Hahella chejuensis KCTC 2396: one gene and its partner. The protein of the gene in region 1 binds, or shares a complex with, the protein of each later gene. Links are inferred from orthologs where the notes say so. Each region holds a gene or a part of one and is shown on either strand. Other genes may lie near its edges. The genes, in order: metK and groL.

What was found.
Region 2: the proteins of metK (region 1) and groL are in contact, whole or in part, in a cryo-EM structure (PDB 8P4O), measured with the Escherichia coli proteins. The link is inferred for Hahella chejuensis KCTC 2396 from one-to-one orthologs.

What each region holds. Positions count from the first base shown.
Region 1 is NC_007645.1:1,528,766-1,544,962, reverse strand. Bases 6,515-9,491 are described here. They hold metK (methionine adenosyltransferase), read left to right. Parts: upstream 6,515-7,411; coding sequence 7,412-8,572; downstream 8,573-9,491. Other genes in these bases: ahcY (adenosylhomocysteinase), read left to right, coding at 8,678-9,491; HCH_RS06930 (ArsR/SmtB family transcription factor), read left to right, coding at 6,515-7,394. In the rest of the region: HCH_RS06955 (alpha/beta hydrolase), read right to left, coding at 1-316; fba (class II fructose-bisphosphate aldolase), read right to left, coding at 508-1,572; HCH_RS06945 (phosphoglycerate kinase), read right to left, coding at 1,694-2,860; gap (type I glyceraldehyde-3-phosphate dehydrogenase), read right to left, coding at 2,964-3,977; tkt (transketolase), read right to left, coding at 4,011-6,020; more of HCH_RS06930, read left to right, coding at 6,315-6,514; more of ahcY, read left to right, coding at 9,492-10,069; metF (methylenetetrahydrofolate reductase [NAD(P)H]), read left to right, coding at 10,146-11,009; HCH_RS32170 (bifunctional diguanylate cyclase/phosphodiesterase), read left to right, coding at 11,237-14,023; HCH_RS06905 (adenosylmethionine--8-amino-7-oxononanoate transaminase), read left to right, coding at 14,116-15,468; HCH_RS06900 (16S rRNA (uracil(1498)-N(3))-methyltransferase), read left to right, coding at 15,471-16,197. UniProt on the Escherichia coli protein: Catalyzes the formation of S-adenosylmethionine (AdoMet) from methionine and ATP.
Region 2 is NC_007645.1:4,724,786-4,740,847, forward strand. The notes cover bases 11,717-14,558. They hold groL (chaperonin GroEL), read right to left. Parts: upstream 14,042-14,558; coding sequence 12,392-14,041; downstream 11,717-12,391. Other genes in these bases: gspN (type II secretion system protein N), read right to left, coding at 11,717-12,013; groES (co-chaperone GroES), read right to left, coding at 14,095-14,385; HCH_RS20695 (FxsA family protein), read right to left, coding at 14,544-14,558. In the rest of the region: HCH_RS20630 (hypothetical protein), read right to left, coding at 1-478; purE (5-(carboxyamino)imidazole ribonucleotide mutase), read left to right, coding at 865-1,356; HCH_RS20640 (5-(carboxyamino)imidazole ribonucleotide synthase), read left to right, coding at 1,353-2,480; sodB (superoxide dismutase [Fe]), read left to right, coding at 2,839-3,423; HCH_RS20655 (putative bifunctional diguanylate cyclase/phosphodiesterase), read left to right, coding at 3,640-5,700; HCH_RS20660 (LemA family protein), read left to right, coding at 5,784-6,377; HCH_RS20665 (M48 family metallopeptidase), read left to right, coding at 6,391-8,346; type II secretion system secretin GspD, read right to left, coding at 8,414-10,357; HCH_RS20675 (type II secretion system protein N), read right to left, coding at 10,421-11,257; more of gspN, read right to left, coding at 11,264-11,716; more of HCH_RS20695, read right to left, coding at 14,559-15,062; HCH_RS20700 (SDR family oxidoreductase), read left to right, coding at 15,378-16,062.

The DNA of each region.
Region 1 (16,197 bases):
CATGATCAAAGTAGCCGTGAAACACAAATACCGTACCGCGCGGCCGGGGAGGCGTATACATATGACAGGCCAGCCGATAACCAATAGCCTCAAAGTAACCCAGACGATGCGCCACGCCGGTTATGCGGGTTTCTTTATCGATGCGATAGTAACTGCAGTAGTGTTTTTCTATCTCAGTCAGATGGGGCGCGTCTTTAAATGAAATCGGACGCAGTTGCTTGCGCAGGAGTTCTCTGTCCCAGAATGGCGTCATGAAAAAATCAAACCTTAATTTCAGGTCGGGCCGGCCCGCCCCAGATTCCTTTTGGCGAGGCATTCATCGCCGCCGCTATCTTCGCATCGGATTTCAAACCGACGTCTGTTCAGCATAGACCAATCACGGGCTCGCGGTCCGGGCTAATTTAGCATGATCAGCCTTGCGCCAAGATTAACAATAAAAAAGGGAACACCCGTCGCATTATCTGCGGCGGGTCATTCCCTTCCTTAAGGTCTTATGCGGTCAGCGGATCAGTTGATCTTCTGATCAAGTTCACCACGGGCGTAACGCTGGAACATGGCTTCCAACGACATTGCCTTGATTTTGCTGGCCTGACCGGCGGCGTTAAACGCTTCATAACGCGCCACGCAGATTTCCTTCATAGCCTTGGTGGCTACAGCCAAGTATTTGCGAGGATCGAATTCAGACTTGTTCTGCCCCATGAAACGACGAATCGCGCCAGTGCTGGCCAGACGCAAGTCGGTGTCGATGTTCACTTTACGCACGCCGTACTTGATGCCTTCCTGAATTTCTTCCACTGGCACGCCATAGGTTTCCGCAATCTCTCCACCGAACTCGTTGATGATCGCCAGCCAGTCCTGAGGAACGGAGGAAGAGCCGTGCATAACCAAATGCGTGGTGGGAATACGCTCGTGAATCGCCTTGATGCGATCAATCGCCAGGATGTCGCCTGTAGGCGGACGGCTGAATTTGTAAGCGCCGTGGCTGGTGCCGATGGCGATCGCCAACGCATCTACCTGGGTCTTCTTGACGAAGTCCGCCGCTTCATCCGGATCAGTCAGCATCTGATCGTGGCTGAGAACGCCCTCAGCGCCAATGCCGTCTTCTTCGCCCGCCGTGCCGGTTTCCAAAGAGCCCAGACAGCCCAGCTCGCCTTCCACGGAAACGCCGCAAGCATGCGCCATTTCCACCGTGCGACGGGTAACGTCGACGTTGTACTCATAAGTGGTCGGGGTTTTGCCGTCTTCCCCGAGGGAACCGTCCATCATGACGGAGGAAAAGCCCAGCTGAATGGAACGCTGGCATACAGCCGGCGAAGTGCCGTGATCCTGATGCATCACGACCGGAATATGAGGAAACTCTTCAATCGCCGCCAGAATCAAGTGACGCAGGAACGGCGCTCCGGCGTATTTACGGGCGCCCGCAGACGCCTGCACGATAACTGGGCTGTCGGTTTGGTCCGCAGCTTCCATAATGGCCCGCATCTGCTCCAGGTTATTGACGTTAAATGCAGGAACGCCGTAACCGTGTTCAGCCGCATGGTCCAGAAGCTGGCGCATGGTAATCAGTGCCATTTCTCATCCCCTATAGTGTTCAATTTTTAGTTAATTAATCTCTCGCATCGACCATCGCGACGGATACTTCGCCCGTCGCGTTTTCTGAGCCGACAATCTGACTACAGTCTGTCCCCAAAACTTACTCTGCGGCCCGCTTTTGCAGCATGGCCACAGCCGGCAGGGTCTTGCCTTCCACAAATTCGAGGAAGGCGCCGCCGCCGGTGGAAATGTACGAAATCTTTTCAGATACGCCATATTTATCGATCGCCGCCAGGGTGTCCCCGCCGCCGGCGATGGAAAACGCATCCGATTCAGCAATGGCTTGAGCCAGGGTTTTGGTGCCGTCGCCAAACTGATCGAATTCAAACACGCCGACCGGACCATTCCACAGAATCGTCTTAGCTGATTTAAGCAGCTCCGCCAAGGCGGCCGCAGACTGAGGCCCGATATCCAGAATCATATCATCGTCCGTCACCTCGGCAATCGGCTTAACGGATGCTTCAGCGCTCTCGCTGAACGCTTTCGCCGTAACAACGTCCGTAGGTAGCGGAATTTGCACCTTGGCCGCAATACTGCGAGCCGTGTCCAGCAGGTCCATTTCACACAGAGACTTGCCGACTTTGTGATCGGCCGCCGCCAGGAAAGTATTGGCGATGCCGCCGCCGACGATCAACTGATCGCAGACTTCCGACAAAGAGTTCAACACGTCCAGCTTAGTCGATACTTTGGAGCCCGCCACGATAGCGACCATGGGTCTTTGTGGTTTATCCAAAGCCTGCCCCAGCGCTTCCAGCTCCGCGGCCAGCAAAGGGCCGGCGCAGGCCACTGGCGCAAATTTGGCGACCCCGTGGGTGGAAGCCTGGGCGCGATGCGCAGTGCCGAAGGCGTCCATGACAAAAATATCGCACAGCGCGGCGTACTTTTTGGACAGCTCTTCGTTGTCCTTGCCTTCGCCGACGTTGAAACGTACGTTCTCAAACAGAACCAGGCCGCCCTCTTCCACCTCGAAATCGCCGTCCAGGTAGTCGCGCACGACTGGTACGTCATGCCCCAGCAAACTGGAAAGATGAGCGCCCACGGGCTGCATGGAGTTTTCTTCGGAGAACTGTCCTTCTTCCGGGCGCCCCAGGTGAGACATCACCATCACTTTGGCGCCTTGCTCCATCGCCAATTTGATAGTGGGAAGCGCCGCCTGGATACGCGCGTCGGACGTCACTTTGCCGTTCTTGACTGGCACGTTCAGGTCTTCACGGATCAACACTCGCTTGCCGCGCAAATCCAGATCCGTCATTTTAATCACAGACATAACAGTTCCTCATTTCAACAAAACAGTTGTTATCGTTTAAAACCCTTCCCTATGGCGTCGGCAGGAAAATCCCGGCGAGCGCCGCGGCGGCCGGGATCTGGCGCTAAAGACTCAGCCAATGCGCTGATGTATCCAGCATGCGATTGGCGAAGCCCCATTCGTTATCGAACCAGGCCATTATTTTTATCAGTCGTCCGCCGCTGACTTTGGTTTGATTGGCGTCCACCACCCCACTGCGAGGATCGTGGTTGAAATCACAGGAAGCCAGCGGCTCTTCGGAAAAGCCAAGGATTCCAGTGTAAGCGTTCTGTGAGGCGGCCTTGAGCAAGCCGTTGACTTCCTCCATATCCGTCTCACGGGATACGCACACCGTGAGGTCCATCATGGATACGTTGATAATCGGCACCCGCACCGCGTTCGCTTCAAACTTACCGACCATGGACGGCAACAGTCTTTCTATGCCTTTCGCCAGACCGGTGTTCACCGGAATGATGGACGCCATCGCGCTACGCGTGCGGCGCAGATCATGATGATGGTAGGCGTCGATGACCGGCTGGTCGTTCATGGCTGAATGGATAGTGGTGATCACCCCACGCTCCACGCCGAGATTGTCGTCCAGCACTTTAATGATGGGAACGATGCAGTTGGTGGTGCAGGAGGCGTTGGAAACGATGCGATGGCTTTGCCGCAACCCGTCCTGATTAATGCCGTATACAACGGTGTAATCCACGTCGGCTTCGGCTGGTTGCGAAAACAGCATGCGACTGGCGCCGCTGCGCAGATGTTTTTCAGCGGTCATGCGATCGGAAAAGGCCCCGGTGCATTCCAGCACCAGGTCCACTCCGATATCCGCCCAGGGAGCCCTGGCCGGATCTTCTTCCCGCAGGATGCGGATTCTGTCGCCATTGACCATCAGTTGCCCGTCCCGTAAAGACACCTCCCCGCGGAAACGTCCGTGGGTGGTGTCATAACGCGTCAGGTAAGCGATGGTTTCCGCGTCCGCCAGCTCATTGACGGCGACAATTTCCATGGATTGGCGATAGCCGGATTCGTACAACGCGCGCAACACGCTTTGCCCGATCCGGCCATACCCATTAATGGCAATACGATGGGTCATACCGCTAAGGCGTTCTTCTGTCAGTAAGTGGATTTATGCATCCAGCGAGTCTAACAGATCTTGCGCCTGGGCCACCACGTTATCCACGGTGAAGCCGAACTCTTCGAACAGCAGGTTCGCAGGCGCGGACTCGCCGAAAGTGCTCATGCCCACAATGCGACCGTCCAGCCCCACGTACTTGTACCAGAAGTCTTGGTGCGCCGCTTCGATCGCGATGCGAGCGCTCACTTCCAACGGCAGTACTTGCTGGCGGTAGTGGAAGTCCTGCTTGTCGAAAACGTCAGTGGACGGCATGGACACAACGCGCACTTTGTGACCCTGCGCGGTCAATGCTTCAGCAGAGGCGACAGCGAGGCCGACTTCAGAACCGGTTGCGATCAGAATCAGGTCAGGCTGGCCCGCGCAATCCTTCAGGATGTAGCCGCCTTTCTCGATATTCGCTACCTGTTCAGCATCACGTGGCTGATGCGGCAGATTCTGACGCGAGAAAATCAACGCGCTTGGACCGTCTTCACGAGTGATCGCGCTCTTCCAGGCGACAGCGGATTCAACCGCGTCACAGGGACGCCATGTGCTCATGTTTGGCGTGGTGCGCAGGTTCGCCAGCTGTTCGATCGGCTGGTGAGTCGGCCCGTCTTCGCCCAGACCGATGGAGTCGTGGGTGTAAACCAGGATGGAGCGCTGCTTCATCAGCGCAGCCATACGCACTGCATTGCGCGCGTATTCCATGAACACCAGGAAGGTGGCGCCGTAAGGAATGAAGCCGCCGTGCAACGCCACGCCGTTCATGATGGCGGACATGCCGAACTCGCGTACGCCGTAATAAATGTAGTTGCCGTCAGCGTCTTCTTTGCTAACGCCTTTGCTGCCTTTCCAGATAGTCAGGTTGGAGCCCGCCAGGTCAGCGGAGCCGCCCAACAGTTCCGGCAACAGCGGAGCATATGCGTTGATGCTGTTCTGAGAGGCTTTACGGCTGGCGATGGTTTCGCCTTTGGCCTGACACTCAGCGATATAAGCGTCCGCTTTGGCGGCGAAGTCTTCCGGCAGTTTGCCGGCGCTGCGACGCAGCAGCTCTCCCGCCAATTCAGGATGCGCCTGCTGGTATGCAGCGAATTTCTCGGACCAGGCTTGTTGCAGAGCCGCGCCTTTTTCTTTCGCGCTCCAGGCGGCGTAAATATCTTCGGGAACCACGAAAGGCTCGTGGGTCCAGCCCAGCGCCTGACGCGCGCCGGCGATTTCGTCATCGCCCAGAGGCGCGCCGTGACACTCTTCTTTGCCCTGCTTGTTGGGCGCGCCGTAACCAATGATAGTTTTGCAGCAGATCAGCGTCGGCTGTGAGGTATTGCCGCGCGCTTGCTCAATCGCCTGCTTGATGGCGTCGGCATTGTGTCCATCGACGCCCGGAATCACTTGCCAGCCGTAGGCTTCGAAGCGCTTGGGCGTGTCATCGGTAAACCAGCCTTCCACTTCGCCATCGATAGAGATGCCATTGTCGTCATAGAAGCAGATCAGTTTGCCCAGCCCCAAAGTGCCCGCCAAAGAACACACCTCGTGGGAAATGCCTTCCATCAGACAGCCATCGCCGAGGAACGTATAGGTGTAATGGTCGATGACGTCATGGCCGTCGCGGTTGAACTGGCCCGCCAGCGCTTTCTCAGCCAGCGCCATGCCCACCGCGTTGGCGAGACCCTGCCCCAGAGGACCGGTGGTGGTTTCCACGCCGGGGGCGTAGCCGTATTCAGGGTGTCCTGGCGTTCTGGAGTGTAGCTGACGGAAGTTTTTCAGGTCTTCGATGCCCAAATCATATCCGGACAGGTGCAGAAGGGAGTACAACAACATGGAGCCATGACCGTTGGACAGAACAAAGCGGTCGCGGTTAATCCAGGAGGGATCGGTCGGGTTGTGGTTCAGATAGTCGCGCCACAGCACTTCCGCAATGTCCGCCATACCCATCGGGGCTCCGGGATGTCCTGACTTGGCTTTTTGCACAGCATCCATACTCAACGCGCGAATGGCGTTGGCGAGTTCTTTACGAGATGGCATTCAGCTCACTCCCTCTCAGATCGAGTTTTGGTTTGTGATTAGGGGGGTCAAAAACGAGTGCGTATTTTCATACATTAAAGAGGCAGGAGCAAATTTCATCGCCCGAATCCCCCAGTTTACCGCCCGTTCATCCCTCAAGCCCGTCTCCAAGGCGGCGACGCCGCCTTGTCCTACTGCCATTCACTGCAAAAAACAGCCCATTTTTTGCGCCAGAGAAACTATATCAAATTTTTTTGATATAGTTCTTGTACGCATTTTTTGATGTTGCTAAACTTTTGGCCTATGAATGATTCCATGCTCCCACACAGCGACAGCGCAGGTACCGAAGCCGCTGCGGACTACGCAGAACTGGCTGGCGTTTATAAGGCCTGCGGCGATGCGTTGCGTCTGGAAATATTGCGTGTCCTGGAACGGAACGCCTACGGGGTGCTGGAATTGTGTTCGATATTCGACGTCAAACAATCCGCCATGAGCCATCACCTGAAAGTGTTGGCCAAGGCCAGGATGGTGGAGGCCCAGCGGGAGGGCAACAGTATTTTCTACCGACGTCCTATTCTGGCCGGCGACGACAGCGCCGAGCTGGCGCGGCTGCAGTTGTACAGCAATCTGGACCTGTTGCCGCTGACCACGGACACCCGCGACCGTATTGGCAATGTAGGTGAACAACGCGCACAGCAGAGTCAGGCGTTTTTCTCCCGGTACGCTGAGCATTTCCAGGCGCACCAGGAGTTGATCGCGGAATATCCGTTATACGCCACGCCTGTGCGGGATATGTTGCAACAACAGTTGGCCGGCGAGAAGGTCAACAGGCTTCTGGAAATCGGCCCTGGCGAAGGCGCCTTTCTGGAAGACCTGTCGCAGATGGCGGACTCCGTCATCGCCTTGGATAACTCCGAGGAAATGTTGCAGAAAGCACGCGATTTTGCGGACGCCAGACAGTTGTCGAACGTGCGCTTTATCGTAGGAGATACGCGTAGCGCCCTCGAACAGAGCGTCAGCGTTGATGTGATTGTGATGAACATGGTGTTGCACCATGTGGCGTCGCCGGCGGACATGATTCGCGATTGCGCGGCCTTGTTGCGCCCCGGCGGCATGTTGATTTTGAGCGACTTGAGCCGCCACGATCAGTCCTGGGCCAGAGAGTCCTGCGGCGATTTGTGGCTGGGCTTCGACAGCACTGAAATCTCCCGTTGGGGAGCGCAGTCGGGCCTGGCGGAAGGCGAAAGCATTTATATAGGCGTGCGCAATGGGTTTCAAATCCAGGTGCGTCAATTTTTATTGCCCAAGAACGGGAACCGAGCGCTGACCGGCGAAGCCGCATGTCAGTCCGAAGGTTCCGCAACATCAACCCACCCCAGTCATTGTAATCTTTAACCATAAGGACGCATGCGATGAGCGAATATTCCATTTTTACTTCCGAGTCAGTATCTGAGGGCCATCCGGACAAGATGGCGGATCAGATTTCTGACGCTATCCTTGACGCCATCATTAAAGATGATCCGAACGCACGAGTGGCGGTTGAAACTTTAGTGAAGACGGGCATGGCGGTTATCGCCGGCGAAGTGCGCACCAACACTTACGTGGACCTGGAAGACATCGTCCGCAGCGTCATTCTGGATATCGGTTACAACAGCTCAGACGTTGGCTTTGACGGCGCGTCCTGTGCAGTACTGAACGCTATCGGCAAGCAGTCTGGCGACATCGCCATGGGCGTGGACGAAGCCAGCGAAAAAGATTTGGGAGCCGGGGACCAAGGGTTGATGTTCGGTTACGCGACCAATGAAACTGACGTGCTGATGCCCGCTCCGATTTATTACTCCCACCGTCTGGTGGAAAGACAGGCTTACCTGCGCAAGAACAGCATCCTGCCCTGGTTGCGTCCAGACGCCAAGAGCCAGGTGACTCTGCGTTACGAAAACGGCAAGCCGGTAGCGGTTGAAGCGGTGGTGCTATCCACTCAGCATACGCCTGACGTGAAGCAGTCCGACATCCGTGAAGCGGTAATGGAAGAGATCATCAAGCACGTGTTGCCGGAAGAGTGGCTGCACAGCAACACCCAATACCACATCAACCCAACTGGCCAGTTCATCATTGGCGGCCCAGTGGGCGACTGCGGTCTGACCGGTCGCAAGATCATCGTCGACACTTACGGCGGCATGGCTCGTCACGGCGGCGGCGCGTTCTCTGGAAAAGATCCGTCCAAGGTTGACCGTTCCGCAGCCTACGCAGGCCGCTATGTAGCCAAAAACATCGTCGCTTCCGGTCTGGCGGCCAAGTGTGAAATTCAGGTGTCCTACGCAATCGGCGTATCGGAGCCCACCTCTATTTCCGTGAACACGTTCGGCACCGGCAAGATCAGCGACGACAAAATCGCCACCTTGGTGCGCGAGCACTTCGATCTGCGTCCGCGCGGCCTGATCGATATGCTGGACCTGAAACGTCCGATTTATCGTCCGACTGCGTCTTACGGACACTTCGGCCGCACCGGCGACAGCTTCAGCTGGGAAAGAACCGATAAAGCCGACGCATTGCGCGCCGCAGCCGGTATCTGATTCCCATAGCAAAGAGCCTCCCCTGAGGCTCTTTTTGCAACAGACCGAGACTTCCGGCGGACTCGCTCCGCCCCCCTCATTAGGATCAGCAATAGGACACCAAACATGGCTCAGTTACAATCTGTAGATAACTTCAGCGACTACAAGGTCAAGGACATCAGCCTGGCGGCATGGGGACGTAAAGAAATCGACATCGCCGAAGGCGAAATGCCTGCGCTGATGACGCTGCGTGAAAAATATCGCGCGCAACAGCCCCTGGCCGGCGCCCGCATCCTGGGATGCATCCACATGACCATCCAGACCGCGGTATTGATCGAAACCCTGGTTGCGTTGGGTGCGGAAGTGCGCTGGTCCTCCTGTAATATTTTCTCCACTCAGGATCACGCGGCGGCGGCGATCGCGGCGGCTGGCGTTCCCGTATTCGCCTGGAAAGGAGAAACCGAAGAAGAGTACGTCTGGTGCATCAAGCAGACCATCACCAAAGACGGCCAGCCCTGGAACGCCAACATGGTGTTGGATGACGGCGGCGACCTGACTGAAATTCTGCACAATGAATTCCCGCAAATGCTGGATCACATTCACGGTATTTCCGAAGAGACCACTACTGGCGTTCACCGTCTGCTCGACATGATGAAGAAAGGCGAGCTGAAAGTGCCTGCAGTCAACGTCAACGACTCCGTCACCAAGAGCAAGAACGACAACAAATACGGTTGCCGTCACTCATTGAATGACGCCATCAAGCGCGCCACCGACCACCTGCTGGCGGGTAAAAAAGCGCTGGTCATCGGCTACGGCGATGTGGGCAAGGGCTCCGCAGCGTCACTGCGTCAGGAAGGCATGATCGTCAAGATCAGCGAAATCGACCCGATCTGCGCCATGCAGGCCTGCATGGACGGCTATGAAGTCGTGTCTCCCTATATCGACGGCGTCAACACTGGCGCCGCCGATGGCGTTAACCGCGACCTGCTGGGCCACACTGACCTGTTGGTCACCACCACCGGCAACGTCAACGTCTGCGACAAGTACATGTTGCAAGCGCTGAAATCCGGCGCAGTCGTGTGCAACATCGGCCACTTCGACAACGAAATCGACACCCGTTTCATGCGCGATAACTGGGAATGGGAAGAAGTGAAGCCGCAAGTGCATGTGATATACCGGAACAAAGATCAAAATGACCACCTGTTGCTGCTTTCCGAAGGTCGTCTGGTGAACCTGGGCAACGCCACCGGTCACCCCTCACGCATCATGGACGGCTCTTTCGCCAACCAGGTGCTGGCGCAGATGTACCTGTTCGAGCGTAAATTCGCAGACCTGCCTGCGGATGAGAAGCCCAAGAACCTGTACGTACGCGTTCTGCCCAAGCAATTGGACGAAGAAGTCGCGCGCTACATGGTGCAAGGCTTCGGCGGCGTCATCACCAAGCTGACTCAACCGCAAGCCAAGTACATTGGCGTGGAAGTGGAAGGTCCGTACAAACCAACGGACTACAAATACTGATCGATCGCCGGTCCGGCGCGGTCCCCCGCGCCGCCGGTTGTTCAGAGAGATTCCCTAAACCGGAGGCAATACGCTAATGGAATCCCAAACTCAGTTTAAACGGCGCTTCAGTTTTGAGTTCTTCCCTCCCAAAACCCCTGAGGGAATGGAAAAACTGCAGGTTGTGCGGGACAAGCTGGCCAAGCGCAAGCCGGATTTCTTTTCCGTGACCTACGGCGCCGGCGGCTCCACCCGCGAGCGCACCATCGACACCGTACTGACGCTGCACAGACAGGGCATTTCCACTGCGCCCCATTTATCCTGTATCGGCGCCACCAAGGAGTCTATCGGCGAATTGCTGGACCTGTACCGCTCCAACGGCATTCAGCGCATTGTAGCTTTGCGCGGAGACCTGCCTTCCGGCATGGGCGCCCCCGGCGAACTGCGCTACGCCAACGAGCTGGTCAGCTATATTCGCGAGCGCACCGGCGATCACTTCTCTATCGAAGTGGCGGCTTATCCTGAGTTTCATCCCCAGGCGCAAAACGCCGAAGCGGACCTGAACAACTTCCGCCGCAAGGTGGAGGCCGGCGCCACCAGCGCCATCACTCAGTATTTCTTCAACGCCGACTCCTATTTCTATTTTGTGGAACGATGTGAAAAAGCAGGCCTGAATCTGCCCATCGTGCCCGGCATTATGCCGATCACCAACTACAGCAATCTGGCCCGTTTCAGCGACATGTGCGGCGCGGAAATTCCGCGCTGGGTGCGCAAACAGCTGGAAGCCTACGGCGACGATTCAGCCAGCATCCGCAAATTCGGCGAGGAAGTGGTGACGCGCCTGTGCGAACGTCTGCTCGCCGCCGGCGCTCCCGGCATCCACTTCTACACCCTGAACCAGGCGGAGCCAAGTCTGGCGGTCTGGGACAATCTGAACCTGGGCGACAAGATCTCTTTCTGACCCAGGTTCCAACCTCGCCTCAAAGACAGGGTCTGTTACCCAACAGACCCTTCGCTTGTCTCGCCGTTCTCCCGCTACCCTCCTGCTCTCACTTTCTCCGCATCGATAACCGTCACGGCGGTTCTTCTCTTATCCGCCTCACTGCTACTTCACCGCAACGCCCGGCGTTTCGCCAAATACCCGGCCATTACCTATACTGAATCCATAAACCAGGGGGCAGGCTAATAATGAAGTTGGGGGCTACCGCGGGCAGACTCGCAGCGCTGCTGTTTATTCTCATAGCCTGCGTCGTATTGATCCTGCTTGATTACCGCGAGCGCACGCGCAATTACTACCAATCCATGCAAGTGGAGCTACAGCAGACGCAGAAGAACGTCAGCGCGTCCACCCGTCGCATCATGGAGCATATCGCCATTCTGCGCCGCGCAGCGGAAAGTTATTTACTGAACCATCACGAGGAACATCTCTATAGCGATCTGTCCGCCAATATCGTCTACGACCCCTCTCGTAATCTCTTCGACATGGATGCCCTGCAACCGCCATTCACCACGGATCAGGCAGGCAACCTTACCGGTCTGGGGAATATCCAGGGACGCCAGCCGAATTACTATCGCGAAATAGAAATGGCGCTGTCGTTGACGCCGATCTTCCGCGCAACCAAAGAAAATCTGCCGGAATCCAACTGGGTCTATTACATCTCCCAGAACCGCTTTCTTTATATTGCGCCCTGGATTGATTCCAATAAATTCGCCTACACCAATGAGTCACTGTCACTGGAGTTCTTTACCCTGGCCCTGCCCTATCACAACCCTGAACGCACGCCTTTCTGGACCCGCGTGTACGTCGACGAGTTTGGGGAAGGACTGATGGTTACCGCCGCAGCGCCTATCTACGCCAGCGACGTCTTCCTTGGGTCGGTGGCCATTGATATTACCCTCGATGTTCTCAAAGAGTTCGTAATCAACCCCAACTTGTCGGCGGGAGAATTGTTTGTCGTCAACCAATCGCATCAATTGCTGGCTCATCCGACACTGACGTCGTCCCACGCGAAAACCGCCGCCACCTTTCCAGAAGCCCTACCGAAAGGCGTCGACAACTTCATTTCTCATCCCAAGGACATCCCCACCGACACCTTTCTGGAAATCAAAGGCTACGCCCTGATTCGCACCAATATCGATGAAACGTCCTGGCATTTGCTGCTAAGCGTGAAGCAATCCACCATACGCAGCGCCATCATTGAGCAGATGACGCCGGAGATGGCGCTGGCGGGTTTAATCGTACTCTTCGCTGCGCTCATACAACGTTATTTTCTTACCGCCGGACAACTGGAGAGCAGCCAGCGCCGCTACCGACAAATGTTTGAGCATTGCGACGCCGTGCAGATCATTCTCGACCCCACGAACAACAAGGTCATCGACGCCAACCCCGCCGCCTGCGACTTCTTCGGCTTTTCCAGCGAAATGATGGGGAATATCTCCGCCTCGCGTTTATTTCTCTCTGAAAACAATGAAATGCTGGGTGAGAATTGGCTGCCGTCCCTGCAATCCGGCAAGACAGTGATTGCCGCCCGACGCGGCGACAACCGCTCCAGTCTGGTGGAGATGTACGTCTCCGACATCAAGGACAAGGCCAGTTCCTACCTGTATTTGATCGTCCACGACATCACTGATCGCAAACGCAGTGAGGAGCAGATTCGACTGCAAGCCTACTACGACCCTCTCACCCGGTTGCCAAATCGTAGTTACCTGTTTGAGCATCTCAACTCGCTGATAGCCAGTCACAAGCGTGAGCAGGCGCGTCTGGCGGTGTTGTTCATCGACCTGGATCGCTTCAAGCAAGTAAACGACAACCTGGGACACGGCGTGGGAGACAAGCTGTTGCAACAGGTTTCCACCCGCCTCAAGTCACGCCTCCGGGAAAGCGACATGCTGGCGCGCCTGGGCGGCGACGAATTCACCGTGGTGCTGCCTCACTTACGGGAAGAAACCGACGCTATCCACGTCGCCAAAATGCTGCTGCAACAACTGGCGGATTCCTTCAGCGTGGGAGACTACGAACTCCATATCGGCGCCAGCATTGGCGTGACGCTCTTTCCCAAAGACGGCGAAGACGCCTCCACTCTGATCAAAAATGCCGATATCGCCATGTACAAGGCCAAGGACAACGGCCGCAATCAGTATCGTTTTTTTGAGGAGCGCATGAACGAGGCCGTCGCCAGCCGTCTGATGCTGGAGGGCGATATCCGAGAGGCCACGCAAAATGAACAGTTCCATTTGGAATTTCAGCCCATCATCGATCTGAAAAATATGCGGCTGGCCGGCGCCGAAGCGCTTCTGCGCTGGTTGCATCCGCGCTTCGGCGAACTGCACCCCAGGGAGTTCATGTCTATCGCGGAAGAAACCGGCAATATTGTCCAGATCAGCGAGTGGTTGCTGCAAAACGCCCTCAACCTGGCGGCGGAGTGGCAGTATTCCCGACCCGCCGGTCAACAACCGTTCATCGCCGTCAATATGTCCCGGCGCCAGTTGATTAGTTCGCAACATATCAAGCGCTGGCGCGACATCATCCGGCAAAGCGAAGTTCCGCCAAGCTCACTGGTGCTGGAGCTGACCGAACACAATCTGCTCAACGAATTCGAAGAAAGCCGCCGCTGTTTGATAGAGCTGCATCAGATGGGCGTCAGGCTATCTCTGGACGACTACGGCCACGGCGCATCCTCCCTCACCCTGCTGAAAGATCTGCCTATCTCCATGCTGAAACTGGACGGCTTGCTGATTCGCAATCTCGGCCGCCAAACCAAGGAGGAAGTATTGATGGACGCCCTGGTGAAGATGGGGCGCGCCATGGATATGAAAATCGTCGCCGAGGGCGTGGAAACGCCGCAACAACTGGCCGTGCTCAGGGAGTCCGGCTGCGATTACGGCCAGGGATATTTGTTCAGTCCCCCGACGCAACCCCGCGAACTTTCCATGATGCTGGAAAAAGTTTTCAACGTGCAGACCCAAGACGATTAAGCCTTTTGTCGACCTACAGCCAGTCTCCACCCGGGCTCCACCCTATGTCACAATAGGCGGCGAATTTACCGGACAAAATTAGGAGCCTGGAATTGACTACCAACGCAGAACTGCGGGAACGCGACCTCAAGCGTGTGTGGCACCCCTGCACCCAGATGAAGGATCATGAGTTTCTCCCCCTGATTCCAATTAAAAGCGGCAAGGGCGTCTGGCTGGAGGATTTTGACGGCAATCGCTATATAGACGCGGTCAGCTCCTGGTGGGTGAACCTGTTCGGCCATAGTCATCCTTACATTAATGACGCCATCAAATCCCAGATAGAGCAATTGGAGCACGTCATCCTGGCCGGCTTCACCCATGAACCTGTGGTGCGGCTGTCGGAGCGACTGGCGGAAGTAACGCCCGCCGGCCTCAACAAATGCTTCTACGCCGACAACGGGTCCTCCGCAGTGGAAGTGGCGCTGAAAATGAGTTTCCACTATTGGCGCAACAGCGGCCAACCGAACAAAACCCGCTTCATCAATCTCAGCAATAGCTATCACGGCGAAACTCTGGGCGCCCTGGCGGTGGGAGACGTCGCCTTATATAAAGAAACCTACAACGCGCTTCTTAAACCGGTCATCAACGTTCCCGGTCCCGATTGTTTCCACCGGGAGGCGGGCGAATCCTGGGAGGCGTATTGCCGCCGCCAGTTCGCGCACATGGAGGAAACGCTGCAGAAACACGCCCATGAAACCGCGGCGGTGATCATCGAGCCGCTGGTGCAGTGCGCCGGCTCCATGCGCATGCATCACCCAGTGTATCTGAAGCTATTGCGGGAAGCCTGCGACCGCCATGGCGTGCACTTGATCGCAGATGAGATTGCGGTCGGCTTCGGTCGCACCGGTACGATGTTCGCCTGTGAGCAGGCGGATATTTCACCAGATTTCCTGTGTCTGTCGAAAGGCCTCACCGCCGGTTATCTGCCCCTGTCCGTGGTCATGACCCACGACTTCATTTATGACGCCTTCTACGACGACTACGCCACCATGCGCGCCTTTCTGCATTCCCACAGTTACACCGGCAACCCGATCGGCTGCAGTGTGGCCCTGGCGACGCTGGACCTCTTCCAAAATCAGCCTGTGATTGAGCAAAATAAGCAGCTTGCCGCCTGCATGCGCGAGCATACCGCGCATTTTGAAGACCACCCCAATGTGGCGGAAGTCCGCCAGACTGGCATGATCCTGGCGATTGAAATGGTGCAGGACAAGGCCTCTCGCGCGCCCTTCCCCTGGCAGGAACGGCGCGGCATACGGGTTTATGAGCATGCGTTGAAGAATCAGGCGCTGCTGCGTCCACTGGGCAATGTCATCTACTTCATGCCGCCTTATGTGATCAGCGAAGACGAAATCGCGCACCTGGCCAAAGTGGCCTGGGATGGATTGCAACTGGCGGTTAAGGACTGAACTTGAGAAACAACCGAATCTTTATCGACCAGCCTCTGGATGGTCTCAGCCAACTGACGCTGACCGGCGATCAGGCCAATTACGTCGGGCGCGTGTTGCGCATGCGTCCCGGCGACGCGTTTCATTTATTCAGTGGGGACGGCCGCGATTTTCCCGTCAAAGTCCTGGCGGTGGGCCGCAGGGATGTGGAAGTGGCGCTGTCCGAACCGCTGGCGATCGAAGCGGAGTCTCCCCTGCGCGTACACCTAGGGCAAGTATTGTCCCGGGGCGAACGCATGGACTACGCCGTGCAGAAATCCACGGAAATGGGGGTCACGGCGCTCACGCCGCTGTTGAGCGAGCGTTGCGAAGTGCGCCTGGATGGAGAACGCCAGGACAAACGCTGGCGTCACTGGCGGCAAGTATCAATCAGCGCCTGCGAACAATGCGGACGCGCCCGCGTTCCCGACATCGGCGACGTCACGCCGTTGGAAAGCTGGTTGCAAAGCGCTACTGCGGATCTGAAGTTGATCCTGCATCCCGGCGATGCGCGCGCCTGGAGCCCGGCGCAACCTCCCGCCAGCGTCTGCCTGCTGATTGGGCCCGAAGGCGGCTTTACGGATGAGGAAGTGGCTTTGGCCGAGCGTCATGGTTTTGTGCATGCTCCACTCGGCCCACGTATTCTGCGCACCGAAACCGCTCCCGTGGCGGCGCTGGCGTTGATGCAGTGGCTATGGGGAGACGCCGGCG
Region 2 (16,062 bases), 3.2 Mb from region 1 along the record:
CGCCCTGAAGAGCGGTCAACGCCTTCTGGTTGTCTTCAATCAACTGCTTATTGCGCTTGTTGGACACATCCCACAGCTTGCGAATTTCAGAGTCCAGCGTCTTCAGCTCCCTGGCCATTTCATTGCCGCTTTGCGCCATTGTGGCGTCGGTCTGATTGATCTGCCCTTCGAGACGAGCGGTCACCAGCTTACTTTGGGATATGTACTGAGTCGCCTGCTCCAGTTGGTTCTGCAGCGACAGAATGGTTTGTTGCTGATTTTTGACCTGCCAATATCCGATAAGCGCAAAAGTCAGCACCAGAATGAATACAAAGACGATCGCCCATTGCGCAGGGCGGGACAGTCTGACATAAGCCTCCACCGGGGCCTCCGCAACCGGCGCAGCCTTCTTGGGCTCAGCAGGTCTCGTCGCAGGCGCTTTATGGCGCTGTGATTGAAATCGATCAACCTCGTCTTTCTCGGGCTTAATTGTCTCCATGTATCCTCGCTAGTGGACTGTATTTATATAGTGTATCGGCAAACGCCCGATTCTGCGCGGTTGCGCCATGGCATTTTAGACAATGCCGAAGTTTCCGTACACGCGCCCTTATCCAGCTTTACATCCAACTCAACAATATTTGCGGCAGAACAGGCATGAAGCAACCCGCTATTATTCCGTTTTTCCCGAGCCAGATAAAGGCTCCTCGCGCGCCTGAACGCCAAGGCCCTGCAACGAGAGCCGGCAAGGGCCGCTTTCGTTTGCATCCCATTAACCGACTCACTAAACTATGCGCCTCTTTTTTAAACAGTATGCCTCGACCACCCGCAAATTCGCGCCCCATAGGCGAATTTAACCAATAATGACAGGGTTACTAAGGAGAAATCATGCAGCCTTTAGTTGGCATTATTATGGGCTCCAAATCCGACTGGCCTACCATGGAGCACGCCGCCGAAATTCTCGACAAACTGGGCGTTCCCTATGAAGTGCAAGTCGTTTCCGCTCACCGCACGCCGGACCTGCTGTTTGACTACGCCAAGTCCGCCGAAGGCAGAGGCATCAAGATAATTATCGCCGGAGCTGGAGGCGCCGCCCACTTGCCCGGTATGGCCGCGTCACAGACCCCTATCCCCGTACTGGGCGTTCCCGTGCAATCCAAGACGCTGAATGGTCTAGACTCTTTATTGTCCATCGTACAAATGCCCGGAGGCGTCCCTGTCGGCGCACTGGCGATCGGCAAAGCCGGGGCCACCAACGCAGGACTTATGGCGGCTCAGATCCTGGGCTTGCAGGACAGCAAAATCATGGACGCCGTCAAAGCGTTCCGCAAGCAGCAGACAGACACTGTTCTCAGCAACGCTGATCCAAGGCAATCATGAAAAGAATCGGCATTCTCGGAGCCGGCCAACTTGGCCGCATGATGGCGCTGGCGGGTATGCCGCTGGGCTTTGAATTTGCGCTCTACGATACCTCCGGGGCCCCGTCTGCGGGCCTTGGAACGATTTTCAGCGACCCTGACAACACTCAGTCAGAACTGGATCGCTTCCTCGACTTCGTCGATGTAGTGACTTACGAGTTTGAGCATCTGCCCCTCGATTTGGCGCAAAATATCGCCGCTCGCAAGCCGCTCTACCCGGAAGTGGAGGCGCTGCGCGTGTGTCAGAACAGAGAGCACGAAAAGGCGCTGTTTACTCAATTGGGCATCCCTACTCCCAAGTATCGTCTGGTGAACAGCCCGAAAGAGTTGGCTGAAGCCGCCCGCGAACTGGGAACCCCGGTCGTGGCGAAGTCCATTACTGAGGGCTACGACGGCAAAGGCCAGGCCGTCCTCAAGTCCGCCGCAGAGGCGGAGGCAGCCTGGAACAACATCGGACACCCCCGGTTGATCGTCGAATCCTTCGTCAATTTCTCCCGGGAAATATCCATCATCGCCGCCCGGAGCAGCACTGGCGAAACCGTCACCTACCCTTTGGCGGAAAATATTCACCATGGCGGCATTCTGCGCTACACCATCGCCCCCGCGCCGCGCATTAGCGCCGAGCTGGCGCAGAAAGCAGCCGAATACATCGAAACATTGATGGCGCACCTGTCCTATGTGGGCGTCCTGGCGCTGGAGCTCTTTGAAACGCCCGACGGCCTCTTGGCCAATGAAATGGCGCCACGGGTCCATAACTCCGGTCACTGGTCCATGAATGGGGCGCATACAGGACAGTTTGAAAATCATCTGCGCGCCGTCGCCGGCTTGCCTTTGGGCGACACTCAGCCTGTCGGAGTCAGTTGTATGATCAACCTGATTGGTCGTCACGCAGACCGCGACAGCGTATTGACGCTCAGCGACACGCATCTGCACCTGTATGGAAAAGAAGAGCGCGCCGGCCGCAAACTCGGGCATATCAACATTGTCGCGGAAGACTACAAAGCGTTGATCGCCAAAGTGGAAAAGTGTCTTCCCTTCGTGCCGGAGCATACGCCTTTCACTTCGTCGCTGGCTCACTTTGACTAACGTTTTACCGGCCCATTTCCATGGGCCGACGCCCCAACAAGCCGCCTGTATTTCTTATAATCAACTGCCCCCGCCACTCGCCTAGCTTATTAATTTTATTAATAAGTCTGATAAATAATCTTGAAAAACCCTTGATAGCACTCCATATATGCGGGTGATATCATTCTGCGCGATCAAACAAAAGAATTCTGTCGGTCGTCATCTGGCTGGCATCAATACCCAGGGTGATACTGTGATGACCCTGAGCCTGCAGGCTGAATTTCCGGAGATTCGGATCTATCTCTTCTTACTCAGTCTGTATACTCTAGAATCAGAGACTTACACGGGATTACACACTTAAAAAGACGGAGAAAATCTCATGGCATTTGAACTTCCTGCTCTCCCTTACGAAAAGAATGCGCTTGCGCCGCACATTTCCGAAGAAACTATTGAATACCACTACGGTAAACACCACAAAACTTACGTCGATAAGTTGAACGGTCTGGTTCCCGGAACTGAATACGAAGGGAAGTCTCTGGAAGAGATTATCGTGGCTTCCAAGAGCGGCCCCGTTTTCAATAACGCCGCCCAGATCTGGAACCACACTTTCTACTGGCACTGCCTGAGCCCGAATGGCGGCGGCGAACCTACTGGCGAGCTGGCTGACGCCATCAACAAAACTTTCGGCTCCTTCGAAAGCTTCAAAACTCAATTCACTGACAAAGCCGTTAACAACTTTGGCTCGGCTTGGACCTGGCTGGTTAAAAACGCCGACGGTTCACTGGAAATCTTCAACACCAGCAACGCAGGCACGCCAATGACTGACGGCAAAACCGCACTGCTGACCGTTGACGTTTGGGAGCACGCTTACTACATCGACTACAGAAACGTTCGTCCTAACTACATGAACGCATTCTGGAATCTGGTGAACTGGGATTTCGTCGCCAAAAACCTGGCCGCTTAATCCGTTCCAACGTCGGGGCCCCCGCGCCCCGGCGTGACTTCTCCCCCGCCACTATCCCGCGCCTTATTCCGCCTGCAACCAAGTCTGTTTCTCTACGCCCCTCTCGACCCAAACGCCTATGCTGTTACTTTGTCCCGTATATAACTACACTTTCTATAGCAGGGGATAATAAGATTGACACAAACACCACCGCCGGCGTCGAAGCACTCAATCAGCATGGTTCAAGAAAAGCAAAACGCTCCAGTAAAATGGCGACATAGCCTGTCCGCCAAATTAATGAACTGGGTGTTGTTTACCGCGCTGGCGGTAGGCGTTTTACTCAGCATTGGTCAGATTATTTTCGAATCCATGCGCGCAGTAGAAGAAATGGACAACGAGGCCAGACAGACCCTGGCCATTGTGCGCGACCCGGCCACTCAGGCGGTTTACAGTATCGATCCGGACTTGGCGCAGCAGGTTCTGGAAGGCCTGTTCGAAAAGCCATCCATCCGCTATGCGGCTATCTCTCACCCCAATCAGACCACTCTGGCCGAGCTATCCAAACCCCTGCTGGAAACTCAAAGTCGCTGGATGACCGACGCCATTTTCGGCAAGGAGCGCGAGTACGCCATCTCTTTGTTTCGCCCAACTCCACAGCCAACCTACTATGGCGAGCTGAAAATCGTCGTAGACACCGCCCCTAAGTCAGCGCTGTTTTTCGAGCGCTCCATACTGATTTTCATGACCGGCCTCCTGCGCGCCCTGCTCTTGGCGTTTGTCCTGCATCTGGTCTACCACTTCCTGTTGACCGCGCCGCTTAAAGCTATCATCAATTCATTGCTGCGCATCAACCCTGCTGAGCCTGGATTACAGTCACTCCCGGTGCCCCGCCAACATGAAAAAGACGAATTGGGCAGTTGGGTGCGAGCCGCCAACAGCCTTTTGCAGTCCATAGAGGAGCACCAACAAAAGCGCCAGGCGGCGGAAGCGCGAATCATTAAGCTATCCCAGTACGATTCCCTCACCGGCTTGCCGACGCGATCTCTGTTCACTAACTACATTGCCGCAGCGGTGGATGACTCCGAAGCGTTAAACCAGAAATTCGCGGTTTTTTGCGTCGGCATTGACGACTTCAAGTCGATCAACGAGCAACTGGGCTACAGCCAGGGAGACAAGCTGTTACAGGCCTTCGCCGAGAGACTGCTGTCGCAGCGGGACGGCGTGCATACGGTCTGCCGACTTGGCGGCGATCAATTCGCCCTGATCCTGTTTAATGTCAGCAGCAGTTACCGGGTGGCGGCTTTTGCCGAGTCACTGCTACGGGAAATCAGCCGTCCGTTTGAGATAGAGGAGCAACTAACCCCCGTATCCTGCACCATCGGCATCGCTATTTACCCTGACGACGCCCGCGATGCGGAGAAGATTCTACAAAAGGCCGAGCAAACCATGATGTTGGCCAAGTCTGTCGCCAACAATCACTTTCAGTTCTACGTCGCCAGCCTCGACAGCGAAATCCGTGAACGTAAAAAACTGGAGAAAGATCTCTCCAAGGCCATACAAAACGACGAACTGTTCCTGGTGTATCAGCCGCAAATAGACCTGAACTCGAAGCAGGTTGTGGGCTGCGAAGCGCTGCTACGCTGGCGCCACCCCGAACGCGGCCTGGTGCCTCCTGATGTATTCATTCCCATTGCAGAGGCCAATGAAACTATCCTTGAAATCGGCGACTGGGTGCTGCACGAGGCCTGCGCTCAGGTTAATCAGTGGCGCAACCAGGGTTTCAACATCAAAGTGGCTATAAACCTGTCCGCTAACCAGCTCAGGCAGAAAGAGTTTGCGCCTCATGTCCTGAAAATCATTGAAAGCCGCCAAATTCCCACCTCGCTGATTGAGCTTGAAGTGACGGAAACCAGCTTCATGGAGAACCTGAATCAGGCCATCACTTCCCTGCGCCACCTGAGCGAATTCGGCATTCAGTGCGCCGTGGATGATTTCGGCACCGGCTATTCATCGCTCAGTTACCTGAAGCAACTGCCTATCCGCAAGATCAAAATCGACAAACAGTTTGTCCGCGACCTGATGAAAGACGAAGACGACACCCAAATCGTGCACGCCATCATCCAGCTGGGTAAAAGTCTGCGTCTGGATGTCATCGCCGAAGGCGTGGAGACGCCTCGACAAGAACGCTTCCTGAAACATGACGGCTGCACGCTGGCGCAGGGCTACTATTACAGCAAGCCGGTGCCGCCGGACGAGCTCATCGAGTTCATGAAAGTCAGTCACGCGCCGCAAACCTGACCGCCGAGGACGCACGCCAGGGTGGAACTTGCGTAACGCCCTCATTTAACATGCGGAAAACAATTTTCCATGGGAGCCTATCAATGAGCATTTCCGCGATTATCGGTATTGTCGTCATTATCGCCGTCGCTTTTTATCTGATATCCATCTACAACAAACTCGTGTCCCTGAAGAATCGCTTCAAGAACGCTTTCGCCCAAATAGACGTACAGTTACAGCGCCGCCATGATCTGATTCCCAATCTGGTGGAAACCGCCAAGGCGTTCATGAAGCATGAGCAGGACACATTGGAGAAAGTCATGCAGGCGCGCAGTCAGGCCATCAATGCGCAACAGGCGGCGGCGCAACGACCGGAGGAAGGAGAGCGCATCAAACAGTTGTCTCAGGCCGAAGGCATGCTAAGCCGCGCTCTGGCGAACTTCTACGCCGTGTCTGAAAACTACCCGGACATCAAGGCGAATCAAACGATGCAACAATTGATGGAAGAACTCACCAGCACGGAAAACAAAGTTGGCTTCGCCCGTCAGGCTTACAACGACGCCGTCATGACCTATCACACCTATCGGGAGCAATTCCCCAGCAATCTTATCGCCGGCTTTTTCGGCTTCAAAGAAACGGAGATGTTTGAAATCGAGTCCGCCGAGGCTCGTCAGGCTGTCAAAGTCAGCTTTAACTAATTCCTGACAAGTCATGGATTTTTTCGCCAAACAAGAGCGCGCGCGCAAGCTTTCCGGTCTGCTTCTGCTCCATTTCGCCGCCGCCCTGGTCGGCATCGCACTCGCCATTAATATCGCAGGATTCGTCGCTTACCACTATTTTGTGGACGCGCGCATGACGCCAGGCGTCTGGCTGGCTGGTCCAGCCTGGTGGGTCGCGCTGGCGGTCATCGCCATTGTCGCCGTGGGAGCAGGCAAACGCTTTTTACAGTTACGACACGGCGGACGCTCCGTTGCGCAGATGGTCGGCGCGCGCCAGATTAATGCATCATCCAGGAACCCAAATGAACGCTGCCTGGTCAATGTCGTGGAGGAAATGAGCATCGCTTCCGGCGTGCCCATCCCCAGCATCTACATCATGGACCATGAAGAAGCCGTCAACGCCTTCGTGGCGGGTTACACGCTTGAGGACATGTCTCTGGTGGTCACCGCAGGTACGCTTAACTCGTTAACCCGGGATGAGCTGCAAGGCGTCATTGGCCATGAGTTCAGCCATATTCTGAACGCTGATACCCGTTTGAATGTGCAGATCATCGCCGTTCTTGCAGGCATTCTGTTAATTGGCTCCACCGGCGCATTCTTACTACGCGCTTCAAGCAGGAGCGGCGGCGGGCGTTCTCGAGACGCCAGAGGCGCGATAGTCGTGCTGGCGGCGGGAGTGACCCTGTTTATACTGGGTTACATCGGCCTGTTCTTCGGGCGTCTGATTCAAGCTGCGCTCTCCCGCCAACGGGAATATCTGGCGGACGCGTCCTCAGTGCAGTTTACCCGAAACCCTGAAGGCATCGCCGGCGCACTCTTCAAAATACGGGAAAGCCAGACCCACTCGTATCTTGGCCACACGTCCAGCGCCCAAGAGGTTAATCATATGTGCTTTGGAGAAAGCCTGAAGCTCAACGCCTGGTTCGCATCACATCCGCCGCTGGATGAGCGTATTCGCGCCATAGACCCTCTTTTTCTCACCAAACAAAGAGCGCGTCGCAATCAAGATCAGATACAGGGAGCGCCACCAGCGAAAGACAGTGAAGGCGAGAGCCTCACCGCCGCTACATCCGGCTTCGCTTCAGGCGCAGCAGCAGCCAATGAGAAAATCCGGAGCGCAGGCATCGCCAAACAGGTGGGACGTCATACACAGGCGACGCAACACTGGAGCCAGCGAACACTGCAACGGCTGCAGGCGACGTTTGGGGACGCCCTGCACACGCCAAGCCAGGCGGAAAGCATGATTTACGCCCTATTGCTGCTGGAGTCGCCGGTCAGGCTGCCTATTGGCGACGCCATCCTGCACTCCTCCGGCTCCCCTGTTAAAAGCACGCCAGAATTCGAAAGTCTTGAACGCAAGATTACGACTTTGCCAGCCGATCACCGCTTGCCGCTTTTGGAGGTCTGCCTGGGCGCATTGAAAGGAGGGGCTGCCGCCACTCGCTCCCACGTCGTCGCCGTGGCGCAACAAATCGTCGCCCTGGACGAACGCACTACACTCTCGGAATTCGCCATCCTGGCGCTATTGCGCACGCAATTGGACGAGGACTTTGTTCCCCAACGAGGCGCCTTGACCCGCTACGAGCAGGCTGGAGATGAAATTGCACTCATGATCTCCGCTTTTGCGCGCTTGGGCGTCACCGCTTCAGGCGCAAGCCCGGAGGGCAATCCCAGCCAATTCTTCAAGCAAGTGATGTCGCAGAACTTCCCCCACCTACAGGCGACCTTTCACTCCAGACTCGCTTCCGATCAACTCACGGATGCGCTCAACAGATTATCGCAGTTGTCGGCGCTACTGAAACCCGCCGTGGTCGAGGCCTTCGCACAATGCGTCAGTTACGACGGATACGTCAGCTTGAAGGAGTATGAGTTGCTGCGCGCTGCGACAGCAGTGATGGGATGCCCGATGCCGCCTCTGGAGCCCAGCGGCGAGATTAATAGCGAATAAAGATAGATAAGGATGAAATCAGGCGTGAGGCGGCGGAATGTCCGCCGCCCTCCTTTGAGAAAAGGCATTACTGCTCGAACGCGTTCTCTTTGTATACGCTGTCCATAGAAGGCTTGATCATGTTGTCCGCATGCTTATCGCCTTTGTGGTTACGCTTGATATTGAGATTAAGCTCCCACAACTGGTCATACTTGTCCTGACTCGCCTTCTTGGCTTCTTCCTTGTTGCGCAGAATAGTCGGACGCAGAAACACGAGAAGGTTCTGCTTGTCTTTTTCGCGCTTGGTGCTGCGGAACAGCGCGCCCAGTAAAGGAATGTCGCCTAACAGCGGCACTTTGGCCTCCGATAGCTTGTAGTTTTCGCTCATCAGACCACCCAGTACGATGGTTTCAGCATTGTCCGCCAGAACGGAAGTTTTGATCTGACGCTTATTGGTGATGATGTCAGAGGCGCTTTCGTTGGATGGCGCAATAGAGGACGACTCCTGCTCAATTTCCAATCTGACCAAATCGCCATCACTGATGCTCGGCGTGACACGCAGCGTCAAACCAACATCCTGACGCTCGATAGTCGTGAACGGATTGCTGGTGCCGTCTGTGCCAGTGCCAGTCTGCCCTGTGCGGAATGGTACGTTCTGACCAACGATAATTTCGGACTGCAGATTGTCCATAGTGATAATGCTGGGGGTGGACAGCAGATTCGCCTGTCCGCTGGTGCCCAGCGCTTGAATTAATGCGCCCCAACCTTTGCGGCCTTCGGCTTCGCCAATCGCTACGGCTGCGATATCGCCGCCAATGCTTGGCGTAGAGTTGCTGGCGATCGCCGCTAATATAGCGGAGGCGGAAATACCCACGTTAGTGAAGTTAGTGACGGTCGCAGGACCAGACTTGCCAGTCAGATCTCCCGCCGCCATCTGCACGCCAAGCTGACGACTCAAGCCATCGCTGATCTCGACAATCGCCGCCTCAATCAATACTTGCGCACGACGCACGTCCAGCTGCTGAACGATAGCCTCTATTTCTTTCATCATGGAAGGTTCTGCGCGCACTACCAGCGCGTTCAATCCCTCATCAGGATAGATGCTGACTTTGCCGCCGCCAGGAGCCGCTGCCGCCCCTTCGCCTTTCGCAGGCGCAATCTCGCCCATCAGTCCTTTCAACAGCTCAGCCAGCGCTTCAGCGTCAGCGTGACGCAAATTGATAACTTTGGTCGTGCCGCTCACCGCCGCCGGCTGGTCCAGCTTGGCGATAAGAAGGCGCATTTTGTCGCGGAAGTTCTCGTCGCCTTTCAGGATCAGACGGTTGCTACGCTCGTCGGCGACAACGCTGAACTTGTTGGCGGGTCCTTTTGGCGCTCCCTTACCCAGCTCGGAAGGAGCCAGCTCTTCCAGCAGTTTCACCATGTCGCCTACCCAGGCGTCTTTCAGCTGAATGACTTCGAGTTGGTAGTTGGAAGGGCTGTCGAGCTCACTCACGATGCGCTCAATACGGGCGATGTTATTGACGTGGTCACTGATAATCAGACCATTGGCGGCGGCGACCCCGGCAAGGTGTCCATACTTGGCCACCATCGGACGTAGAATCGGCACCAGCTCAAGGGCGTTGGCGTTCTTGACCTGTATGACCCGGGTCACCAACTGCTCCTGCGGCACCGTCTTAAAAATCGAGGTGTTCTCCGCGGTCTGCTTGGCCTCGTTCTGCTGCACAATTTTGATGATTCCCTCGGAAGGAATCGCCGCGAAACCATGTACATTCAACACGGAAAGAAACATTTCGTAGACTTCATCACGCCCCATGGCGGCGTTCGACACCACTGTAACTTTGCCTTTCACCCTGGGGTCGACGACAAAGCTGTAGCCGGTGATGTCGGCGATTTGAGTAATGAAGGCGCGAATATCGGCGTCTTTAAGGTTGACCTTCCATGTCTGATCTTCGGCCCCCGCCACGCCGGAGAAAAAACCCGCAATCAACAACCAGGCAAATGTAAAGGCTCTAAAATGTTTCATGTCCATTCAACAATCTTTTTTTGATTTTCATTACTTTGAGGAAGTCGCTTAGCGCAGCGGGTAACTGGCTCAGCGTAATGGGTAACTGATAGTGAAAGTCGCCCCATCCCGTTCTATTTCCACCTCCAGCATGCCGCTTTCATACAGCTGCTGAATCATCTGTTTATCCTGCTCGATGTTGCCGAGGGTATGACCATTCACAGAGCGAATCACATCCCCTTTCTGCAGGTTCATGGCGCCCAACATAGGGTTATTGCCATCATACTGGTAGCCGGACGCTCCATCGCCGCTACTCACTGGCGCCAGACCCACCGAAGCCAGGGCTCCTCGCGGATCTTCCTCCAGTCTTTTCTGAGCGACGCTGACGAACTCTTCGGGAGAGTCAATTCCGCCGCTGTTTTTGGGTCTCGCCACCTGTTCGATAGCGCTGCCCGCAACGGTGACGGATTCGTCAAACGCCAACTTCTCCAAGGCGCCATTTCGGCTGATCAGCACATGATCAGGAAACACTGCCGACAATTTGGCTCCGCCGGGCAGCATTTCATTAATACGATAATATTCGGCCGATTTTCCCTTTTCCGCAATGATAGCGCCGGACCCACCCTCTTCACCGCCGACTACGACCCCATACAGATCCAGCCTTAACGCAGTGATTGGCGCGTCCACTTGGCTCAACGCCTTTTTGGCGGACGCATCTTCCGCCTTGCCGAATAAATTCCACGCAGGATAGTTAGCCTGCGTCGCCTGATTCTTGTTTGCATTCGCCACGCCGCCGACCGGCATGACGATAATGTCCGGGGTTCCCACCCAAACGCCCCAGGTCACCCTTGCGGCTTGCCACGCCAGCGTCACGACTATGGCGAGCAAGAGCACCCAGGTTATCTTAGTAATATGGCCTGTCAACATGGGTCGTTAAAGTATCCGTTGCTGTACCCGGAAAACAATGTCGTCAGGATTCGCCTGTTTACTCCAGGGCGCGCCCGCCAGGTCCAACAACCGTTTGCGAATTTGTATCTTCGCCGTGCCGTCCCGCGTTACCTGAGCGCTCATAACGGGTTTGTTTTCCGTGCTATCCAGTACTTCCAGGTGAATTTCCTCACCCTCCTGTTTAATCAGCCCCTGCAACGGAGGCATCGTGGCGGTCTTATTTTCCCGGCCCATCGGATAGGTAACCGGCCCGCCCGCCCACTGCGCTCGCCCTGAAGCTCGCACAGGAAGACCCGTATTGGTGTCCAGCGTCACATCCAAGCCACTGATCTTCAGCTCTCCGCTCAGATTCAGACGATGGCGGCGCAACGCCGGCGCCAGCGCCGCCAGATCCAGAGAACCGTCAGCAAGCACCCGGACCTGATCGAATCCATCCAGAGCGGCTTTGGCGTCTATATCGATTTTGTTAGCGCGAAAGTTCAGCGCCAGAGCATCGCCCATCAGCAGAAGGCCGGATGGATACACATCCCAGTCCAGCACGCCAGTGGCCCAAGAATGAGAAATCAGAGCTTTGCCTTCCCAAAGCGTGCCCTGCAGCTTCTGCACCCGCACGGGAAGTTGGTTGGCGGGAACGCCGGCCTGACGCCAAACAAACTCCACGGGCACGAGCAACACCAACCCCGCCAGATAGGTCAGGCCGCCAATAATAACCAATCCCACAATTTTTTTTATCACTTCTTTGGCCTACAACCTTCCCAATCAACCACTGAACATATGCATACGCGCAATGGACTACATTCTAATTGTTGAACCGACAAACCCTACTACGCCAAGCCTCGGCGGCCATTGTCGCTGGCCGGGCTCCGCCTCCGGGAGGTTTAAGACAACTGTCGCGAACAGCAGAATTCTTTTATCTTCGCCTCAAAATACAGGCTATAAATTTTTACATGGTAACAAAAGCATAGCAGTGTTTTCTAAAGAATATTTGCAACATTGGCAACGAGTTTGAGGTTAAACATTCTTAATAGACCTCTCCAGCCGCTCCAGGCTCTTCGCGCCATAAAAAAACCCGGCCGAAGCCGGGTTTTTCCGCGGGTGCGTTATGGGGGATGATTACATCATGCCGCCCATGCCACCCATTCCTCCCATGCCGCCCATGTCTGGCATGCCGCCTTTCTTGTCGTCTTCAGGCAGGTCGGAAACCATACACTCGGTAGTGATCATCAGACCAGCAATGGACGCAGCGGATTGCAGTGCGGTGCGGGTAACTTTCGCAGGGTCCAGAATACCCATTTCCAGCATGTCGCCGTATGCTTCAGTGCCAGCATTGTAACCGAACGCGCCTTCGCCCTGACGGACTTTGTCCACAACTACGGAAGGCTCGCCGCCAGCGTTGGCGACGATCTGACGCAGAGGCGCTTCCATCGCGCGACGCAGCAGATTGATGCCCACGTCTTGGTCAGCGTTGTCGCCAGCCAAGTCAGAAACGGCCTGCAGCGCGCGCACCAGTGCGACGCCACCACCAGGCACAACGCCCTCTTCAACCGCAGCGCGAGTTGAGTGCAGCGCGTCTTCAACGCGGGCTTTCTTCTCTTTCATTTCCACTTCAGTCGCTGCGCCAACTTTGATAACGGCTACGCCGCCAGCCAGTTTAGCGACGCGCTCTTGCAGCTTCTCACGGTCGTAATCGGAAGAAGTTTCTTCGATTTGACGACGGATTTGCGCAACGCGCGCTTCGATATCGCTCTTAGCGCCAGCGCCATCGATGATAGTGGTGTTTTCTTTGGTGACTACAACGCGCTTGGCAGTGCCCAGGTCATCCAGAGTAGCGCCTTCCAGGTTCAGGCCTACTTCTTCAGAGATTACGGTGCCGCCGGTCAGGATAGCGATATCCTGCAGCATTTCTTTACGACGATCGCCGAAGCCAGGCGCTTTAACCGCCGCAACTTTTACGATGCCGCGCATGTTGTTAACAACCAGAGTCGCCAGCGCTTCGCCTTCCAGATCTTCAGAGATCACCAGCAGAGGTTTGGAGGACTTGGCTACTGCTTCCAGTACAGGCAGCATTTCGCGGATGTTGGAGATCTTCTTGTCAACCAGCAGGATGAAAGGATCTTCCAGTTCAGCGCTCATGCTGTCCTGGTTGTTTACGAAGTAGGCGGACAGGTAGCCACGGTCGAACTGCATACCTTCAACCACGTCCAGCTCGTCTTCCAGACCACTGCCTTCTTCAACAGTGATAACGCCTTCCTTACCCACTTTTTCCATGGCTTCAGCAATGATATTGCCGATGCGCTCGTCGCTGTTGGCGGAGATAGTGCCAACCTGGGCGATGGACTTGGAGTCTTCGCAAGGACGGGAGATGTTCTTGATTTCTTTGACCGCAGCGATAACGGCTTTGTCGATGCCGCGCTTCAGGTCCATTGGGTTCATGCCCGCTGCGACAGACTTCAAGCCTTCGTTCAGGATCGCCTGAGCCAGTACAGTTGCAGTGGTGGTGCCGTCACCCGCTTCATCGTTGGTTTTGGAAGCAACTTCCTTCACCATTTGCGCGCCCATGTTTTCGAACTTGTCTTTCAGTTCGATTTCTTTAGCTACGGACACACCGTCTTTAGTGACCGTAGGCGCGCCGAAGGACTTGTCCAGAACCACGTTGCGGCCTTTCGGACCCAAAGTGACTTTAACTGCGTCGGCCAGGGTGTTAACGCCCGCCACCATGCGCTTACGCGCGGAATCGCCAAATTTAACGTCTTTAGCTGCCATAACAAAATCCCATTACTTGTTAGTTGATGACAAAAGTCTTTAGTTTCGGAGGGTTAGCCTTCGATAACGCCGAAGATGTCGCTCTCGCTCATGATCAACAGCTCTTCGCCATCAATCTTAACGGTGCTGCCGGCATACTGGCCGAAAACCACCTTGTCACCGACTTTGACCGCCAACGGACGGACATCGCCATTATCCAAAATACGGCCTTCGCCCACAGCCAGTACTTCACCCTGTGAAGGCTTTTCTGCCGCATTGCCGGGCAACACGATACCACCGGCAGTTTTGGTTTCTTCTTCCTTACGGCGCACGACAACACGTTCGTGTAACGGACGAATTTTCATTTCGTTTTTTCTCCCAGTTAGAACATTTAACTAGCTGACTTTTTGGTTTTAAACAGCAGCCGGACATCCGGGTTGGACCAGGAACGCCGAGTGCTTAAATTGTGGAGGTTTAAATGGGGCCCGGGGCGAGGATTTCAACACCCCGGCTATAATTTTTTTTAATTTTTTTCCGAGTCCTCTCGGGTGTACTCGCCTTCAATCACTTTATCCCCGCCAGCGCCTTGGCGTGGGCCGCCAGAGGGGTCTCCGCGGAAGGGACCGTCCCGTTCAGCGGTCGCCGAATAGGTCGTTTGACTATAACTGCTTCTTACTACTCGCGCACTACGCAGCAACGCCCCGCCAATACGGCCGATCAGCAACTTGCGCGTCAGCGGCGTCAACAGAACGAATCCCATGAAATCGGTCAAAAACCCTGGCGTCACCAGCATGGCGCCGCCGATCAACAGCGCAACGCCTTCCAGCATTTCTCCCGCCGGCAGCTCACCCGCCTGCATTTTCGCCTGCAGGCTGCTGAGGAGAGAAAATCCCTGCCGTCGCAGCATGGTCACACCGATAATCCCGGTGACGATAAAAATCGATACAGTAGGCCAGAAGCCAATGGCGCCGCCGACTTCTATGATCAGATAAATCTCAATGAGCGCAATAATGGGGATAAGAAAAGGTATTCTGCTTAGCATGATTCCGTCGTTACATCAGCCAGTGTTATGCAGGTGGAAATCGGTTCCTGGACCGTTTGGTGGTCGGCGAAATTACTGCCATAATACTGGCTTTACGAGCGCCTCCCGGCGCAGCCGCAAACCCTAGAACACCATATAATTCAATATAGTAAGCGGTAATTCAGCGTGGAGGAGTCCCGCCCCTGGCGGTCCGCTCCTCTCTATGAAGCGTATGTATCTTCACCTGTCGTTACTATAGATGGAGTTGTTTATTTCTATTTCAACGCGACGGACAAAGATTATTGTTTTTTCACTATCGAGAGAGTGGGACAAGTTATGCAATTGAAAGATTCTGTGGTTGTGATTACCGGTGGCGGCCAGGGCCTGGGCCGCGCCATGGCGCTGTATCTCGCCGAAAAAGGCGCCCGTCTGGCGCTGATTGATCTGTCTGAAGAGAAGCTGCAGGAAAGCGTCGCCAAGTGCGAGGAATTGGGCGCAGAAGCCAGGTACTACCTGTGCAACGTCGCCAAAGAGGCGGAGGTTGAGAGCGTTTTTTCCAAAATCGCCGAAGACTTTGGCGGCGTCGACGCCCTGATCAACAACGCCGGCATTTTGCGCGACGGCATGTTGATTAAATACAAAGACGGACAGGTCACCCATCGCATGAGTCTGGAGCAGTGGCAATCCGTCATCGACGTCAACCTGACTGGCGTTTTTCTGTGCGGTCGCGAAGCCGCCGCCAAGATGCTGGAAAGCGGCCGCAAGGGCTGCATCATCAATATTTCCAGTATTTCCCGCGCCGGTAATATCGGCCAGACCAACTACTCCGCCGCCAAAGCCGGCGTCGTGGGCATGAGCGTAAGCTGGGCGAAGGAGCTGGCGCGCTTCGGCATTCGTTGTATGGCGATTGCGCCCGGCTTTATCGAAACCGAAATGACCGGCTCCATGAAGCCTGAAGCGTTGGAGATGATGACCAAGCAGATTCCTTTGCGCCGTATGGGTCAGCCTAATGAGATAGCGC